3 regions of the Arthrobacter ginsengisoli genome follow, and region 2 is predicted to be linked to each of the others. Evidence: riboswitches for the same ligand, from Rfam matches in the RefSeq annotation. Region 2 holds a riboswitch; each other region holds the start of a gene.
The links. A riboswitch is a leader RNA that binds a small molecule or an ion and turns the genes downstream of it on or off. The one in region 2 is predicted to bind S-adenosylmethionine.
Positions count from the first base shown of each region.

Region 1 (3,806 bases), on a different contig from region 2:
GAGGGGCCCGACGCCCGGGCAACAAAGCCGGAGCGCCGGGCGCCGGTGATGCTCAGGCGGTCTTGGCCGCGCGGAATCCGGCGTCAAGATCGGCAAGGATGTCGTCGATGTGCTCGAGGCCTACCGAGAGCCGCACGAGACCGGGGTTCACGCCGGCGACAGCCTGCTGCTCCGGGGAGAGCTGGCTGTGCGTGGTGGACGCCGGGTGGATGACCAGGGAGCGCACGTCGCCGATGTTGGCCACGTGCGAGTGCAGTTCCAGCGCGTCAACGAAGCGCTTTCCGGCCTCGGCTCCTCCGGCGATGTTGAAGGAAACGACGGCGCCGGTCCCCTTGGGCCCGTACTTGCGGCCGCGCTCGTACCAGGGGCTGGAGGGCAGCCCCGCGTAGGCGACGGATTCGACGTCGTCCCTGGCCTCCAGCCATTGCGCCACCCTGGTGGCGTTGGCGACGTGCCGCTCGACGCGCAGGCTCAGGGTTTCGATGCCCTGGGCGATGAGGAAGGCGTTGAACGGGGAGACCGCCGAGCCGAGGTCGCGCAGCAGCTGGACGCGGGCCTTGAGGATGTAGGAGAGATTGGCGCCGAGTGCACCGTCCGCGCCGAGGTCGCGGGCGTAGACGAGGCCGTTGTAGGTGGGGTCGGGGGTGTTGAAACCGGGGAAGCGCGCCGGGTCCTTGCCGAAATCGAAGTTGCCGGAGTCCACAATTACGCCCGCGATCGCCGCGCCGTGGCCGCCCAGGTACTTCGTGGCGGAGTGCACGACGATGTCCGCACCCCACTCGATGGGCCGGATCAGGTACGGGGTGGACAGCGTGTTGTCCACGATCAGCGGGACACCGGCCTCGTGCGCCACCTCCGAGATGCCCTCGATGTCCAGCACGTCCTGGCGGGGGTTGGAGACGACTTCACCGAAGAACAGTTTGGTGTTGGGCTGCACGGCGTCACGCCACTGCGCCAGGTTGTCAGGGTCCGCGACAAACGTGACGGAGATGCCGAACTTCTTCAGGGTGTGCGCCAGCAGGTTGTACGTACCGCCGTAGAGGCTGGGGCTGGCCACCACATGGTCGCCGGCCTCGGCGACGTTGAGGATCGCGAAGGTCTCCGCTGCCTGCCCGGAGCTCAGCAGCAGTGCCGCGAGTCCGCCTTCCAGGCTGGCCACCCGCTGTTCCACGGCGTCCTGGGTGGGGTTGCCGATCCGGGTGTAAATGGGAGCCAGTTCGGCCAGGGCGAAGCGGTTGGCGGCGCTTTCAGCGCTGGGGAAGACGAACGACGTCGTCTGGTAGATGGGCAGCGAGCGGGCGCCGGTGGCGCTGTCCGGCTCCTGGCCGGCATGGATCTGGCGGGTTTCGAAGGACCAGGCATTGGACATCGGGACACTCCTGACGGGACTGGGCACAGGCACACCCGGAGCTGCTTGGCCCGGGTCGGCACTGGCGCCGCGCTTGCCCTCCGGCGGGCGCCGGAAGGCCAGGTCTTCACCCGGGGCACCCCACCGCGATACGAGGGTTGCCGGCCAGCAAGCCGGGGCTCTGCGCTGGCACTCATGACCTGCGATCAGTCTAGGAAGCGGTGCAGGGCTGTGAATAGCTTTGTGACGAAGATGAAGTTGGACGGCCGGGAGCGGGCCGGCGCCGGGTCACGCCGTTGACGAGGAAAAATTCCCCTGTCGGAACCGTGGAACGAGACATCCCATCACGGTAAGGACACCCTAAGCTGAGAGCCGCATCACAAAGTGCCAAGATGATGGCATGCGCATGGATCACGTCTCTTACGCCTGTGAACAAGATGGCCTCGCTGCCACCACCAAACGAATTGCGTCTGCCCTCGGCGTCGAAGCCGTGAAGGGCGGAGTACACCCCCGATTCGGGACCCGCAACATGATTATCCCGCTCGCGGGCCACAAGTACCTCGAGGTCGTGGAGGTCCTGAACCACCCGGCCTCGGACAAGGCACCCTTCGGCCAGGCCGTCCGCGCCCGGTCCGAAGCCGGCGGCGGCTGGATGGGCTGGTGCGTCGAAGTGGACGACCTGGCCCCGTTCGAGGAGCGGCTCGGCCGCGCTGCCGTCAACGGCAACCGCAAGTTCCCCGACGGCCGCGAACTGGTCTGGAAGCAGATCGGAATCCTTGGGCTCATCGCCGATCCCCAGGTCCCGTACATGCTCAAGTGGGAAGGCGATCCGGAACTCCACCCGTCGAAGGCCTACGAGAGCAACGTCAAGATGTCTGCCCTCACGATCGCAGGCTCCGCAGAACGCGTCACCGAATGGCTCGGTGTGCCGGTCGAAAAGCCGCTGGAAGACGTGGCCGTGAACTGGCTCGCTCCCCGCGGGACCCCCGGCATCCTCTCCGTCACGTTCGAGACCACCACCGGAGCCGTCACCATCTGACGATTCACCGCCCAACACTTCGGCCGCCATCAGCGGGTGCCAATGACGTCACCCACCGATGGCGGCCGAAACTTTTTAACGCCTGCCGGCCGGCCGCATCGGCCGCACCGGCTCAGCCCAGGCCGATGGCCTTGCCGAAGAGGCTGAAGCCGACGAACGCCACGATATCCAGCACGGCGTGGGCGATCACCAGCGGCATCAGGCGCCGGGTCCGGGTGTAGGCCAGCGCGAAGATGACGCCCATGATGGCGTTTCCGATGAACGGACCGAAGCCCTGGTAGAGGTGGTAGCTGCCGCGCAGCATGGCACTCGTGAAGATGGCCAGCGGCAGGCTCCAGCCAAATTTACCGAGGCGGTCCAGCAGGTAGCCGACCACAATCACTTCCTCCACGATCCCATGCCGGATGGCGGAGAGGACCAGCACCGGCACCGTCCACCAGTACGCGTCCAGTGCGCTGGGGATGATCGCCGTCGTGATGCCGAGCGTCCGGCCGGCGGCGTAGAGGCCGAGCGAGGGGATTCCGATCAGCGCCGCCAGGCCGAACCCCTGGAGCAGGTCCCTGCCGGGGCGGGCAAAATTGAGCCCCAGTTTCTGGAACGCCGTGACGGGCCGGCCGGACACTCCGGCTGGCCGGTGTTCGGTCAGGAAATACAGCGCAAGGACTACCGGCACGAGGGCGAAGAAGATATCCAGCAGCTGGTAGGTGAGATCAAAGTATTCCCGGGGGCTTTGCGACCGGTTCAGCGTGGACGTGCCCTCCGCCAGCGGCGCCCGGGTCATCTTGTCCAGCAGCTGGACGACCGAGTACACAGCGGACTGCCCCAGGGACAGGCCCAGGACAATCCAGACTTCCAGCTTCAGGCGGCGGCGGGCGGGAACGAGCATGTTCCTATCTTGCCCGGAGTTGCCGCTTATGCTTGGGGTTTATGAGTGCGCCCGGGAAAATCATCATGATCCGGCACGGCCAGTCCGCCGCCAACGCCGACACTTCGATCTACAACCGGGTACCTGATTACCGGATCCCGTTGACCGAACTCGGCCTGGAACAGGCCCGGGCCGCCGGCGAGCAGGTCCGCCGGCTGCTGGACGGCCGGCAGGTCTGCGTGTATGTTTCCCCCTACCTGCGTGCCTACCAGACCCTGGAGGCGCTCAACCTCGGCCCGCTGGTCGAGCGCGTGATCGAGGAACCGCGGCTGCGGGAGCAGGACTGGGCCAACTTCCAGATCGCCGGCGAGATCGAGGACCAGAAGGAACTACGCAACGCTTACGGCCACTTCTTCTACCGCTTCCGGGAAGGCGAGTCCGGCTCCGACGTCTATGACCGGATCTCCTCGTTCATGGAGACCCTGCACCGGCACTGGTCGAGACCCGACTACGCCCCCAACGCGTTGTTTGTCACCCACGGGCTGACCATGCGG
Region 1 is NZ_JAVDVQ010000002.1:248,213-252,018, reverse strand. Features, by position in the region: gene J2X01_RS03215 (bifunctional o-acetylhomoserine/o-acetylserine sulfhydrylase) at 53-1,369, opposite strand; SAM riboswitch class IV at 1,434-1,549, opposite strand; gene J2X01_RS03210 (VOC family protein) at 1,749-2,387, shown strand; gene J2X01_RS03205 (CPBP family intramembrane glutamic endopeptidase) at 2,500-3,273, opposite strand; gene J2X01_RS03200 (histidine phosphatase family protein) at 3,315-3,806, shown strand, end outside.
Region 1: another riboswitch for S-adenosylmethionine. It lies ahead of J2X01_RS03215 (bifunctional o-acetylhomoserine/o-acetylserine sulfhydrylase); the one in region 2 lies ahead of J2X01_RS13680 (ABC transporter substrate-binding protein).

Region 2 (3,806 bases):
AAGAAAAAACTGGGGAAGAAGGCGAAGGCCGTTCTCCAGGCGGTGGTCTACGCCGGACTCGCCATCACCTTGTACTCCTTCGCCAACGGCGCCGGCAAGGACCACACCACTTCCACGAGCGACCTCACGGCGTCCGTGATGAAAGCCCCGGGAGGCTATCTGCTCCTGCTCGCCATCGGCGCCGCCGTGGCGATCACCGGAATCGTCTACGCCATCCGGGGCTTCCGGCAGTCCTTCGCCAAACACCTCCGGCTCCCGGCCTCGCCGCGGGCGCGCTCGGCAGTGACCATCCTCGGCGTCGTTGGCTACGCCGCCAAAGGCATCGCCCTGCTGTTGGTGGGGCTGCTGGTCATCATCGCCACCATCAAAGTGCACCCCGAGGAGTCAACCGGGCTCGACGGCGGTTTGAAGGCCCTCCGCGACCAGCCGTTCGGCATCTACATGCTGGCCGCCGTCGGCGTCGGCCTGATCTGCTACGGGATCTTCATGATGGTGCGGGCCAAACTCGCCAAGATGTAATGCCGGACGCCTATGTCCTGGCCGGAACCCTGATCTCGGACGGCTACGCTGCGGCTGATTCAGTTGTGGCGGTGGCCGACGGAAGGATCGCCTACTCCGGGCCCCGGAGCGGCTTCAACGCTGCCGGCTTCCGCGGCGCCGAGGAGCTCGACCTTCCGCCGGGCAGCTCGATCTTTCCCGGGCTCGTTGACCTCCACTGCCACGGCGCCGCGGGCGGCGGCTTTCCCACCGGCGACAGCAGGCTGTGCCGCGACGCTGCCGGCTTCCTGCACCGCAGCGGAACAACGACGCTGCTGGCCAGCCTCGTGACGGCGTCGGCGGAGGATCTGATCCGGGGAATCGGAGTGCTGCGGCCGCTCGCGGACGAGGGGCTCATCGCCGGCATCCACTCCGAAGGCCCGTTCCTGTCCCGGGCCCGCTGCGGGGCGCAGAACCCGCAGTGGCTCCGGAACCCCGATCCGGCGTTGCTCCGCCGGCTGCTCCACGCGGCCGGCGGCACGCTCAAGTCGATGACGTATGCGCCGGAACTGCCCGGAGCCGGCGAGCTGGTCAGCATGCTCACCGGAAACGGTGTCATACCGTCGCTGGGCCACACCGACGCCGACGCCCGCACCACCGCAGGCTCGCTGGCGGACGCGGCGGAGTCACTGCGGGCCGGCACGGCCGTCACCGCGTCCGCCGGGTCCCCCACGGCCGGCTCCGGCGCGTCGTTGGGGACGCCGCCCGGCCGGCGTCCAACAGTGACGCACCTGTTCAACGGCATGCCGCCGCTGCACCACCGGAGCCCCGGAGCTGCGGCGGCGTGCCTGCGCCTCGCGGCGGAGGGCACCGTTGCCGTGGAACTCATCGGCGACGGCGTCCACCTCGACCCCGAGACCGTCCGGATGGTGTTCGGGCTGGTCGGCGCCGACAACATCATCCTGGTCACGGATTCGATGGCGGCGACCGGCCTGCCCGACGGCGACTACGAGCTCGGCCGCTCCGCCGTCGTGGTGCACGGTGGCGTGGCGACGCTGAAGGGCAGCGGTGCCCTCGCCGGCGGCACGGCCACGCTGCTCGAAGTGGTCCGCCGGACCATCGAGGCCGGGGTGGCACCCGCAGACGCCGTTAAGGCTGCGACCCTGATACCGGCGGGAATCCTGGGCCTCGAAACCGAGATCGGGAGCCTGCGGCCGGGCCTGCGCGCCGACATCCTGGCGGTGGACCGGGAGTTCGGGCTGGTTGCGGTCCTGCGCGGCGGGCAACCCCTGGTGCGCCCCACCTGACCAGGCTCATGACGCCATGCGGCGGTGATGTGGCTCTCCGGGAATCGTTTATTGCAGAACGTGTCGCAATTGTTGGGAAATCGAAGATTCTGCAGCAAAGTGGATCTTGCCTCGACCCGGAACGGTTGCGGCAACGACAAAAGTCCTCCTGGGCGAATAAACAACCATCCAGATCGGCTGAGAGACCTGGCTCGATGACGCCGTAGCAACCACCCTTCGGGCACGGTGCTAATGCCAGGACCGATGGAGATTGCCAAGATCCCACGTTCCACCAACCGGCGCGCCGCGTCGGCTGGGGGGACCGGTGATTCTGGAGTTCCTCGGTCATGACCGAGAGGATCCACGATGGATACCAACGAATCGCGCCCGGCCACTACGAACGCAAAAGCAAAACGCCGCCCGCTGCGTTTGCTGACGCTGATGGGAGCCGCGGCCTTGGCCCTGAGCGCCTGCGGCGCCAACACGGCCGGTACCCCGGCAGCGCAAAGCCAGGATGGAACGCCGGTGCAGGGCGGAACGTTCGTGTTCGCCGAAGTCACCCCCATCAACAACTTCCAGACCCAGGCGGCGCGCTTCTACGAAAAGGCCAACGTCCTGAACAGCGTGCTGGACCGGCTGACCTATTTCGATGCCAAGAAGGGCGAACTGGTCCCCTGGATCGCCAGCAAGTTCACCGCGAGCGAGGATCAGACCAAGTTCACCTTCACGATCCGCCCGGGAGTGAGCTTCAGTGACGGAACGCCGCTGGACGCCAAGGCGGTCCAGGCCAACTTCGAGGCGCTGGGAAAAGGCATCGAGAGCGCCAAGATCCAGCCCAACGTTGACTTCTCCACGTACCAGTCCTCACAGGTCATCGGCGAGGACCAGGTGGAAGTAACACTGTCCTCTCCCGACGCCAACTTCCTGCGCGCCACTTCCTCCGTCACCGCCGGACTCGTTTCGCCGAAAACCCTCACGCTCGATAACGCTGGCCAGTCGGCCATCGCGAAGATCTCGGGATCGGGTCCCTTCACCTTCGAATCGGAGAAGGCCGATGAGGAAATCGTCCTGGCGAAGCGGCCCGACTACGCCTGGGCTCCGGAAGGCGCCGCCAACCAGGGAGCCGCCTACCTGGACAAAGTCATTGTGAAGTACCTGCCGGAGGTGGCACACCGTGCCGGGGCCGTGCAGACCGGCCAGGTTGACCTGGTCCGTGGCCTGCAGCCGGCCGATGAAACTTCCCTTGCCGGGAGCGGCAACCAGGTCCTGCCGGCCAAAGGCATCGACCTGACGGCAAACATGGCCGCCGTGCGCATCGGCAGCGGCAAGCTCGCCGACGCGAAGGTTCGCCAGGCGCTGCAGCTCGGAATCGACCGGCAAACCCTGAAAGACACGGTGCTCTCCGACAGCTACGAAATCGCCGGCTCCATCCTGAACCGCGAAGCACCTGACTTCGTTGATCTCTCCGCCGACCTGGCCTACAACCCGGAGAAGTCGAAGAGCCTGCTGGAGGAGGCCGGCTGGACAGTTGGCGCCGACGGCATCCGGGCCAAGGACGGCCAGAAGCTCGAGGTCACGGTCACGTCATCAAACAACTCGGTCGTGATCAAGCCCGCTTTCGAACTGATCGAGCAGCAGTGGCGCGAGATCGGCGTGAAGCTGGTCAACCGCGCGGCGGACAACGCGTTCCTGGCGACTGCCATGAAGGACCCCAGCGTGGAATTCTTCGGAACCCGGCAATTCGCGTACGGCGGTCTGGGGCCGGTCTTCGGCCCGGCAACCAACACGCAGACACTGACTGCGGACAACCAGCTCAACGAGCTCTTCGCCACGGAACGCGCCGCCACCAGCACCGCCACGCACAAGCAGTTCGTCGCCGAAGAACAGCGCGCGCTGGTTGTCGACCAAGCGCTGGCCCTCGTTCTCTGGGACGAAGTCCAGGTCTACGGCGCCAACGCGAGGTCGCACGTCGAGTTCACCTCCGGCACCGCACCGGTCTTCCAGGGTGCCTGGAAGACCGGCAAGTAGAGCGTCATGGGCCTC
Region 2 is NZ_JAVDVQ010000011.1:60,370-64,175, forward strand. Features, by position in the region: gene J2X01_RS13670 (DUF1206 domain-containing protein) at 1-519, shown strand, start outside; gene J2X01_RS13675 (N-acetylglucosamine-6-phosphate deacetylase) at 519-1,784, shown strand; SAM riboswitch class I at 1,946-2,034, shown strand; gene J2X01_RS13680 (ABC transporter substrate-binding protein) at 2,130-3,791, shown strand; gene J2X01_RS13685 (ABC transporter permease) at 3,798-3,806, shown strand, end outside.

Region 3 (3,806 bases), on a different contig from region 2:
GGAAGGTCACCGTCATGCTGGGCCATTCCGGCGTCGGCAAGTCCACCATGGTGAATGCGCTGACCGGCGCCGAGCGCGCCACCGGCGGCGTCAACGCCGTCACCGGCCGCGGGCGCCACACCTCCTCCTCGGCGCTGGCCCTTAAGGTCAACGATGCGCCCGCGGGCAGCTGGATCATCGACACCCCCGGCATTCGCTCCTTCGGCCTGGCCCATGTGGACCCCGACCGGATCCTGCACTCCTTTCCGGACCTCGAGCCCGGAACCGACGACTGCGAGCGGGGCTGCAAGCACGATTCCAGCGCCGTCAACTGCGGCGTGGACGCCTGGGTGGCCGCCGGCCATGCCGGCGAATCCGGGCCGGCCCGGCTTGGCTCACTGCGCCGGCTGCTCGGGACGGACCCGCGGATGGAAGCCCAGGACGTCAAGGAACTCGGCACCGTCTCCTGAGCGTGCCTTCCGGAGCGCTGCCCGGGGCCGCGCCGGGCAGCATCCGGCGGCGCAGCAACGTGGCCTCCCGCCCCGCCGTCCGCTTTGGCGGTAGTTTGGAACCATGAGTCAACCCGCTTCGAGCTACAACGATGACCTGCGCCTTGCCCATGTCCTGGCAGATTCCGTAGATTCCCAGACCATGAGCCGCTTCAAGGCGCTCGACCTTCGGATCGAGACGAAGCCGGACCTGACCCCGGTGACGGACGCCGACAAGTCAGCCGAGGAAGCCATCCGCGGCCAGCTGTCCCGCTCCCGGCCGCGCGACGCCGTCCTCGGGGAGGAGTTTGGCAGTTCCGGCCACGGCTCGCGCCGCTGGATCATCGACCCGATCGACGGGACCAAGAACTTCGTCCGCGGCGTCCCCGTCTGGGCCACCCTGATCGCCCTCGTCGACGAGGGCGAGCCGGTCGTTGGCGTCGTGAGCGCCCCGGCACTGGGCAAACGCTGGTGGGCCGCCAAGGGCGCCGGAGCCTATATGGGCCGGTCGCTGGCGGCCGCCACCCGGTTGAAGGTCTCCAACGTCTCCCAGCTCTCGGACGCCTCGTTGTCCTACTCCAGCCTCGGCGGATGGAAGCAGCGCGGCAACCTCGATGAATTCCTCGGCCTCACCGAGGAGGTCTGGCGCACGCGGGCCTACGGCGACTTCTGGTCCTACTGCCTGGTGGCCGAAGGCGCCGTCGACATCGCCTGCGAGCCCGAACTGAACCTCTACGATATGGCCGCGCTGGTCCCGATCGTGACGGAGGCCGGCGGACGCTTCACCTCGCTCGAAGGCGAAGACGGCCCCTTCGGCGGCAACGCCCTCGCCACCAACTCCATCCTGCACTCGGAGGTCCTCAAGCGCCTCAACCCGGGTCTGGACGACCTGCTGTAGCAACGGCTCCCGGCGGCGGCTGCGTAACAAACAGCTTCATATTCGGCCCGCACCTTCCCGCCGGAACGGGGAATGTCCTAGGCTCGAAAAAGGTCACGAGTGCCAGCGCGAAACCCCGGTTTGCTGGCCGGCAACCCTCCATTCGCGGTGGGGTGCCCCGGGTGACGACCTGGCCGGTCCGGAATGGACCCGGCAAGCGCGGATCCCCGGTATGTGGGGTCCTTTTCAAGCGAGGTCCCATGACAACTGTCACTTTTCCTGCCACTGCCGGCGCCGGTTCTGATGCCCGGTTCGCCGTCGCCCGCCGGCCACTGGCCGCGGTGACCGGTGCCGAGATCCAGGCACCGCTCATTCAGGGCGGCAACGTCCGGTACGCCAACCTGGACTATGGCGCCTCGGCCCCGGCCCTGTCCGTGGTCTCGGCCTATCTCAACGAGATCCTGCCGTACTATGCGAGCGTCCACCGCGGCGCCGGCTATGCCTCGCAGATCAGCACCTCGGTGTACGAGAACGCCCGCACGATTGTCCGCGATTTCGTGGGCGGCCGCCCGGACGATGCCGTGATCTTCACCCGGAACACCACCGATTCCCTGAACCTGCTGGCCGGCTGCCTGCCCAAAGCCGACGGCGTGCACACCGGTGAGGTGCTCTACCTCGACATCGAACACCACGCCAACCTGCTGCCGTGGCAGCAGGTGCCGCACCGCAGTGTCATCGCCGCCGCCACGCTCGCCGGCACACTGGAACTGCTCCGGAAGGAACTCGCCTATGGCGGCGTCAGCCTGCTGGCCGTCACCGGGGCTTCCAACGTCACCGGCGAGATCCTGCCGATCCGGGCACTGGCCGCCCTGGCGCACGAATATGGCGCCCGGATCGTCGTCGACGCCGCGCAGCTTGCCCCGCACCGGCGGATCGACATCGCCGCGGACGACGTCGACTATCTCGCCTTTTCGGGGCACAAGCTCTACGCACCCTTCGGCGCCGGTGTGCTGATCGGCCGTCCCGACTGGCTCGACGCCGGCACACCGCACCTGGCCGGCGGCGGAGCCGTGCAGGACGCCCGGGTCGATGCGGTCAGCTGGACCACCGGTCCGGCCCGGCACGAGGGCGGCTCCCCGAATGTCCTCGGCGCAGCCACGCTGGCCCGCGCCACGCAGGTGATCGCCGATCTGGACGTGGAACAGTGGCACGCGCACGAAAACGCCATCCGGTCCTTCCTCGTCGAAGGCCTCAGCCGGCTCGACGGCGTCAGGGTCCACCAGATCTTCTCGGACAGCGCTTCCTTCGATGCACCCGCGGGCACCGGGACGATCGGCGTCGTCAACTTCTCGCTCGAAGGCTACGACGCCGGCCTCGTGGCGGCGTACCTGTCGGCAGAACACGGCATCGGACTGCGTGACGGCCGCTTCTGCGCGCACCCCCTGCTCCGGCGGCTCGGTCTGCCGGCCGGCTCGCTCCGGGCCAGCTTCGGCCTGGGTTCCCGGCTGGAGGACGCCGAGCGGCTGCTCGCCGGGATCCGGGAACTGCGCCAGACCGGCCTCGGTTGGGACTACGTGGTGGATGCCGGACGTTGGGTGCCGGCCAACGACACCCGCAGCTACCCGCACTGGGCGCCCAACACACCGGGCACCGCCGGCGCCGCCCCCTGCACGCTGGACTGACAGGGCGGCGGCTGCACGACCCTTGGAAACACCGACCGTGCCGCGTGCGGTAAATTCGAGAGGTACCCATCCGGACCTGCCGAAGGAGATCACACGTGGCACGCGGCGGCCCCAAACTGTACCAGGAGCGGCGCCGGGAACTTGGGCAGAGCTTCCAGGACGGCGGGGAACACTACGAACGCGTCCGCCCGGGCTACCTGGGCGACTCAGCCGACTGGCTGATCCCCGCCGGCGCGAAGGACGCCGCGGATCTCGGCGCGGGAACCGGGAAGTTCACCGCGCTGCTGCTTGAGCGCGGCCTGCACACGGTGGCGGTGGATCCGTCCGCCGACATGCTGGCACAGCTGCGCCGGGCACTTCCCGGCGTCGCCGCCGTCGAGGGCTCAGCCGAGCAGAGCGGGCTGCCCGCCGCGGCTTTCGACCTGGTCACCGTCGCCCAGGCCTGGCACTGGTGCGATCCCCTCCTGGCCAGCACGGAGATCGCCAGGATCCTCCGCCCCCACGGTGTCCTGGGGCTGATCTGGAACCAGCTGGACACGTCCGTCCCCTGGGTGCACCGGCTGTCGCGCATCATGCATGCCGGCGATGTGCACAAGCCGCATTTCAAACCGCCGCTGGGTCCGGAATTCACCGGCCTGGAGAGCCACCTCACCCGCTGGGAAGATCCGCTGCGCACCGCAGACATCATGGAGCTGACGAAGTCCCGCAGCTACTACCTGGCTGCCAGCGAGGAAACCCGCGCCAAGGTGCTTGGCAACCTCGACTGGTACCTGCACGGGC
Region 3 is NZ_JAVDVQ010000008.1:142,095-145,900, forward strand. Features, by position in the region: gene rsgA (ribosome small subunit-dependent GTPase A) at 1-449, shown strand, start outside; gene hisN (histidinol-phosphatase) at 553-1,365, shown strand; SAM riboswitch class IV at 1,457-1,570, shown strand; gene J2X01_RS11505 (aminotransferase class V-fold PLP-dependent enzyme) at 1,605-3,026, shown strand; gene J2X01_RS11510 (class I SAM-dependent methyltransferase) at 3,122-3,806, shown strand, end outside.
Region 3: another riboswitch for S-adenosylmethionine. It lies ahead of J2X01_RS11505 (aminotransferase class V-fold PLP-dependent enzyme); the one in region 2 lies ahead of J2X01_RS13680 (ABC transporter substrate-binding protein).